2 regions of the Streptomyces sp. NPDC020983 genome follow, and region 1 is predicted to be linked to the other one. Evidence: riboswitches for the same ligand, from Rfam matches in the RefSeq annotation. Region 1 holds a riboswitch; the other holds the start of a gene.
What was found. A riboswitch is a leader RNA that binds a small molecule or an ion and turns the genes downstream of it on or off. The one in region 1 is predicted to bind glycine.
Positions count from the first base shown of each region.

Region 1 (3,397 bases):
CGTGCGCGCCCGCGATCACGTCGGACCGCCCCTTTCCCGTCTGTTCGTCTTACGCCGTCGTTACGCCATCAAACCAGGTCGGCTCTGACCGGTGGAACGCTGACCGACTCAAGCGGTACGGGGTAAATGGCTCGTATACGGCTCGTATACGCCCGCACCGGTCGCCGGTCCGGGTCAGTCCCTGGCGTAGAAGGGCCGGACGGTCTCCAGCATCCAGTCGGCGACCGGGTCCTGGGCGACGTCGAGCAGGATCAGATGGACCGGCCAGGGCAGCGGCGCGGCGCCCAGCGCACGCCCGAGCGCGTCCATGGCGGCGGCGCGGTCGGATTCCTGCCAGCGGTCCAGTTCCACTCCGACGAAGAGCGCGGGCGGTTCCTCCTCGACGGCGGCCATGGCCCGGCGGGCGCTCAGCACCACGGGGGTGACGGCGTACTCGGCGGCGGTGATGGCCAGGAAGTCGACCGGCTCCTCGTCCGGCGCGGGCTCCCACAGGCGCACCCGGGCGCCGCTGGGGGCCTGCTCGCCGTACGCCCCGGGCGGCCGGGCGCCGCGGCACAGCTCGGCGACGGCAGCGGGTGGCAGCGGCACCCCCACGGCCCCGCCGGGGTTGACGGCGATGCCGACCATCGGGGGCAGGCCGCGGGCGAACTCGCGCACCGGCGCGACGGTGCAGGACATGCCCTCGGCGGCGAGCCGGTACTGCTGCTCGGAGCTGAAGACCGGCACGTAGGGCGCGCCGCCCAGCTCCACGGTGGGCAGGTCGAGGTCGGTGGACGCGGGCGAGCCGCCGTTGGGCAGCGGCACCCACACGTGGGAGCGGCCCAGGACCTCCAGCAGCCGGGGGGTCGCGGAGGGGTTGCCGAGGCTGGCGGCGAGCACCTCCTCCAGCTCGTTCGCCGGCCATATGTACGGTGCCGGATTGTCCATGTCCATCCTCGTCCGCGCTGTGTGCCGCTGTCGGCGCCACCCGTTGCCTGCCCGGAAACCCTATCTGCTGGCCGCCGCGCACGCCGGGGCATGCGATGATGGCGGCGCATGTCGGCGGCGGGAAGGGCATGACCTGCACCGACGGCACGAGCAGCACCCGCACGACCCGCAGTACGAGCAGCACCCACAATTCGCATACCGGCCGTTTGGAGGCCGCGCGGGAGAGTCCCACCCCTCGCAGACCGCGGGGGCGGGCGCCGAAGGAGCAAGTCCTCCCTTGAATCTCTCAGGCACACATACCGCGCGGACGAGGCAGATCTGAAAAGCGGGCGGGCCGCGTTCACCGGTCCCGCCCCACCCAAGGTGCAAGCCGCGGCCCGCAGGGTCACGGTGAACCTCTCAGGTTCCGATGACAGATGGGGAGGCCGGGAAGAGTCCCGGCCGGAAGTCCACGACCCGTCCGCCGCAATTGGGAGCACCTTGATGAGCGCAGCACCGAGCCCGTCCCCCGCCGCACCGCGCCGCACCGCGCTCGACGCGGTCCACCGCGCGCTGGGCGCCACCATGACCGACTTCGCCGGCTGGGACATGCCGCTGCGCTACGGCAGCGAGCGCGAGGAGCACCAGGCCGTCCGCACCCGCGCGGGGCTCTTCGACCTGTCCCACATGGGCGAGATCACCGTGACGGGCCCGCAGGCCGGGCAGGCGCTGGACCACGCCCTGGTGGGCCATCTGTCGGCGCTCGCGGTCGGCCGGGCCCGCTACACGATGGTGTGCGCCCCGGACGGCGGCATCCTGGACGACCTGATCGTCTACCGGCTCACCGAGGAGCGCTACCTGGTCGTGGCCAACGCCTCCAACGCCCAGACGGTCCTGGACACCCTCGCGCTGCGGGCCGCGGAGTTCGACGCGACCGTGACCGACGACCGGGAGGCCTACGCGCTGCTGGCCGTGCAGGGCCCGCAGGCGGCCGGCATCGTCGGATCGCTGACCGACGCGGACCTGCCGGCCCTGCGCTACTACGCCGGGCTGCCCGGCACGGTCGCGGGCGTGCCCGCGCTCATCGCCCGCACCGGCTACACCGGCGAGGACGGCTTCGAGCTGTTCGTGGCGCCCGCGGACGCCGAGCGGCTGTGGGAGGCGCTGCTGACGGCCGGGGCCGGGGCCGGTCTCGTACCGTGCGGCCTGTCCTGCCGCGACACGCTCCGCCTGGAGGCCGGGATGCCGCTGTACGGGCACGAGCTGACGGCGAACACGACACCCTTCGACGCCGGGCTCGGGCGGGTCGTGAAGTTCGACAAGCCGGGCGACTTCGTCGGCCGCGAGGCACTGGCGGCGGCCGCGGCACGGGCCGCGGAGCAGCCGCCGCGCACGCTCGTCGGGCTGGTCGCCGAGGGCCGCCGGGTGCCGCGCGCGGGGTACGCCGTCACGGGCCCGGACGGCGCGGTCGTCGGGGAGGTCACCTCGGGCGCCCCGTCGCCCACCCTCGGGGTGCCCGTCGCCATGGCCTACGTCGACGCGTCCGCCGCAGCGCCGGGCACACCGGGCGTCGCCGTCGACATCCGGGGCAGCCGGGAACCGTACCGGGTCGTGGCCCTGCCCTTCTACCGCCGCGAGCGCTGAGCCGGCCGGGTGCCCGCCGGAACGACCACCACGTCGTCCCGCCGGGACCCCGCTTGTCCACGCCGATCCACACGGCGCGGCCACCCGAGGGGACGAGAGTTGTCCACAGGCCGCCGCGCCCCTTCCACCAGCAACCCTTCGCATCCGGGAGAATTCCGTCATGAGCATCAATCCTGAGCACCTGCGCTACAGCAAGGAGCACGAGTGGGTCTCCCCCGCCGAGGCGGGAGTGTCCACCGTGGGCATCACCTCGCACGCCGCCGACGCGCTCGGTGACGTCGTCTTCGTCCAGCTGCCGGAGGTCGGCTCGACGATCGCCGCGGGCCAGGGCTGCGGCGAGCTGGAGTCCACCAAGTCCGTCAGCGAGCTGTACGCCCCGGTGTCCGGCGAGGTCACCGAGGTCAACCAGGACGTGGCCGACGATCCCTCGCTGGTCAACTCCGCGCCCTTCGAAGGCGGCTGGCTGTTCAAGGTGCGGATCGCCGACGAGGAAGCGGAGCTGCTGACCGCTGCCGAGTACGACGACTTCACCGCGGCCTGACCCTTCGCCCCCCACCCGTACCCGAGGGAAGATCCCATGTCGCTCCTGAACCAGTCGCTCCACGACTTCGACCCCGAGGTCGCCACCGAGGTCGACGCCGAGCTGCGCCGCCAGCAGTCCACCCTGGAGATGATCGCGTCGGAGAATTTCGCGCCCGTCGCCGTCCTCGAGGCTCAGGGCTCGGTGCTGACCAACAAGTACGCCGAGGGCTATCCCGGCCGCCGCTACTACGGCGGCTGCGAGCACGTCGACGTCATCGAGCAGCTGGCCATCGACCGGGTCAAGGCGCTCTTCGGCGCCGAGGCC
Region 1 is NZ_JBIRRA010000006.1:253,788-257,184, forward strand. Features, by position in the region: gene ACH4SE_RS15570 (enhanced serine sensitivity protein SseB C-terminal domain-containing protein) at 1-19, opposite strand, end outside; gene ACH4SE_RS15575 (enhanced serine sensitivity protein SseB) at 175-927, opposite strand; glycine riboswitch at 1,136-1,239, shown strand; gene gcvT (glycine cleavage system aminomethyltransferase GcvT) at 1,411-2,550, shown strand; gene gcvH (glycine cleavage system protein GcvH) at 2,711-3,091, shown strand; gene glyA (serine hydroxymethyltransferase) at 3,128-3,397, shown strand, end outside.

Region 2 (3,397 bases), on a different contig from region 1:
TGAGCCTGGACGAGGCCTTCGTCGACCTGGAAGCGGGGGAGCGGGCCGAGCAGCCCCGGGCGGTCGCCGAGCGGCTGCGCGCGGACATCCGTGCCGCCACCGGGCTGACGGCGTCGGTGGGGCTGGCCGGCTCCAAGCTGCTGGCCAAGATCGCCTCGGAGCAGGCCAAGCCGGACGGCCTGGTGGTCGTCGAGCCCGGCACCGAACGCGCCCTGCTCGACCCGCTGCCCGTGCGCACGCTGTGGGGCGTGGGCCCCGCCACCGCGGAGCACCTGCGGCGGGCCGGCATCCTCACCGTCGCCGAGATCGTGCAGGCCGGGGAGCCGGAGCTGGTGCGGCTGCTCGGCAAGGCGCACGGCACCTCGCTGCACGCCATGGCGGCGGGCCTGGACAACCGCCCGGTGGTCGCCGACCGCGACGTGAAGTCGATCTCCGTCGAGGACACCTTCGACACCGACCTCACCGACCGCGCCCGGGTGCGGTACGAGATCGACCGGCTCGCGGAGCGCTGCGTGCAGCGGCTGCGCGGCGCGGGCCGCTCCGGACGGACGGTCGTGGTGAAGATCCGGCGCTACGACTTCTCCACGCTCACCCGGTCCGAGACGCTGCGTGCGCCCACCGACGACCCGGCCGTCGTCCGCGAGACCGCTCGCCGGCTCGTCGAGGCCGTCGACACCACGGGCGGCGTGCGGCTGCTGGGCGTGGGCGTGTCGGGACTGGCCGACTTCACGCAGGAGGACCTGTTCGCGCAGGCCGCCGAGGCGCAGGCCCAGGCGGAGGTGCCGGGTCCCGCCGCCGGGGAGGGCGCCGCCGGACCGCTCCCGGCCACGTCCGCGGAACTGGAGCTGCCCGCCGCGCCGCCGCCGGAGCCGGCGCCCGGCAGCCGCTGGCTTCCCGGCCAGGACGTCGAGCACGCCGTGGAGGGGCGCGGCTGGGTGCAGGGCAGCGGTGTCGGCCGGGTCACCGTACGCTTCGAGCTCCCCTCGGACACCGCGCCGGGCCGGGTGCGCACGTTCTCCGTCGACGATCCGGCGCTCGCGCACGCCGAGCCGCTCCCGCTGGCCTCTTTCACCCCTGACCGGGGGCTGCTCGCCGGGTGAGGCGCGCGGGAGCGCCGGATCAGCCGGCGTCGTCCGGGCGGCGGTCCCCGGCGGGCAGGTCGCCGAAGTCGCGCGGTCCGCTCCCGTTGCTGCCGCTGTCGTGGGGGGAGCCGGGCGGTTCGGTGGGGAGGTCCATGCCGTAGTGGTGGTAGAGCTGGAGCTCCTGCTCCGGCGACAGATGGCGCCCGACGCCGAAATCCGGGGCGTCCCTGATCAGCGACTTCTTGTACGGCACCCGCAGCGCCTCGCCCACCAGCTCGCTCGGCTCCAGCGGGACGAACGCGTCGCGGGTGAAGAAGCCGGTCCGCACCGCGGCCCACTCCGGGCTGCCGGTCGCGTCGTCGAGGTACACCTCGTCCACCGTGCCGATCTTCGTACCGTCGCGGTCGACGGCACGGCGTCCGATGAGGCTTCGCGGATCGATATCGGTCTGCACGGCTCCTCCAACCAGCTCCTAGCAACAGCGACACCTGCTGGTTACCACCAAAAGCCACATCACCGGCGCTGTCGACCCGAACCTCCGGTCGGTGCGCGCCCAGATCCCGCTGGTAGGCTGGACGAAGGCTGCAGACCCCATGCGGGAGAGTCCTCCGGTCACCTGCCGCAGTGGCAGACCGGGGGCGCCGAAGGAGCAAATCCTCCCCGGAATCTCTCAGGCACCCGTACCGCAGGGGCGAGGTCACTCTGGAAAGCAGGATCCGCCCCGGGCAGCGCCGTCCGGGGGACGGGTCTTCACCGAAGGTGAAAGCCGGCCCGTGCGCGGGTAAGGCGAAGCTCTCAGGTACTGATGACAGAGGGGGAGGCCGTACGGGCGCCCGCGCCGGGTGCCCCCGAAGGTCGTCGCAGACCAGGAGGCCTCCGCAGATGACTCATCCGACCGCACACCGCCTTCCGCTCGCCGAGCTGGAAGCCGGACTGCCCTTCGCCCGCCGGCACATCGGCCCCGACACCGCCGCGCAGGCCAAGATGCTCGCCCAGGTGGGCTACAGCTCGCTGGACGAGCTGACGGACGCGGCCGTACCGGACGCCATCAGGAGCGCCGCGGCGCTCGCGCTGCCGCCGGCCCGCACCGAGGCGGAGGCGCTGGCGGAGCTGCGCGCCCTGGCCGCCCGCAACCAGGTGCTCGCCCCGATGATCGGCCTCGGCTACTACGGCACCTTCACCCCGCCGGTGATCCTGCGCAACGTCATGGAGAACCCGGCCTGGTACACCGCCTACACCCCCTACCAGCCGGAGATCTCGCAGGGCCGGCTGGAGGCGCTGATCAACTTCCAGACGATGGTCGCCGACCTCACCGGGCTGCCCACCTCCGGCGCGTCGCTGCTCGACGAGGGCACCGCGGCGGCCGAGGCGATGGCGCTGTCCCGCCGGGTGGGCAAGGTCAAGGAGGGCGTCTTCCTGGTCGACGCCGACACCTTTCCGCAGACCACCGCCGTCATCGGCACCCGTGCCGAGCCCACCGGCGTCGAGGTGGTCGTCGCCGACCTGAGCGACGGCATCCCCGCCGACGTCGCCGAGCGCGGCGTCTTCGGCGTCCTCCTCCAGTACCCGGGGGCCTCCGGCGCCGTCCGCGACCTGCGGCCGGTGATCGAGCAGGCGCACGGCCTCGGCGCGGTCGTCACCGTCGCCGCCGATCTGCTGGCGCTCACGGTGCTGGCCTCGCCCGGCGCCCTCGGCGCGGACATCGCGGTCGGCACCACCCAGCGCTTCGGTGTGCCCATGGGCTTCGGCGGCCCGCACGCCGGCTACATGGCGGTGCGCGAGTCCTACGCCCGCAACCTGCCCGGGCGGCTCGTCGGCGTGTCCGTCGACGCCGACGGCGACACCGCCTACCGCCTCGCGCTCCAGACCCGCGAGCAGCACATCCGCCGCGAGAAGGCGACCAGCAACATCTGCACCGCCCAGGTGCTGCTGGCCGTCATGGCCGGGATGTACGCCGTCTACCACGGGCCCGAGGGCCTGGAGCGGATCGCCCGCCGCACGCACCGCTACGCGGCCGTACTCGCCGAGGGGCTGCGCGCGGCCGGCGTCGAGGTCGTGCACGGCGCGTACTTCGACACGCTCACCGTGCGCGTGCCCGGACGCGCCGCCGAGCTGGTCGCCGCCGCCCGCGACGCCGGGGTGAACCTCCGGCAGACCGACGCCGACCTGGTCGGCATCGCCTGCGACGAGACCACCACCCGCGCCCAGGTGGCCGCCGTGCTCGCCGTCTTCGGCGGTACCGCGGACATCGAGGAGCTCGACGCCACCGCCCCCGACGCGCTGCCCGCCGGCTTGGCCCGCAGCGAGCCGTACCT
Region 2 is NZ_JBIRRA010000017.1:143,450-146,846, reverse strand. Features, by position in the region: gene ACH4SE_RS31705 (DNA polymerase IV) at 1-1,100, shown strand, start outside; gene ACH4SE_RS31700 (PRC-barrel domain-containing protein) at 1,120-1,536, opposite strand; glycine riboswitch at 1,669-1,778, shown strand; gene gcvP (aminomethyl-transferring glycine dehydrogenase) at 1,965-3,397, shown strand, end outside.
Region 2: another riboswitch for glycine. It lies ahead of gcvP (aminomethyl-transferring glycine dehydrogenase); the one in region 1 lies ahead of gcvT (glycine cleavage system aminomethyltransferase GcvT).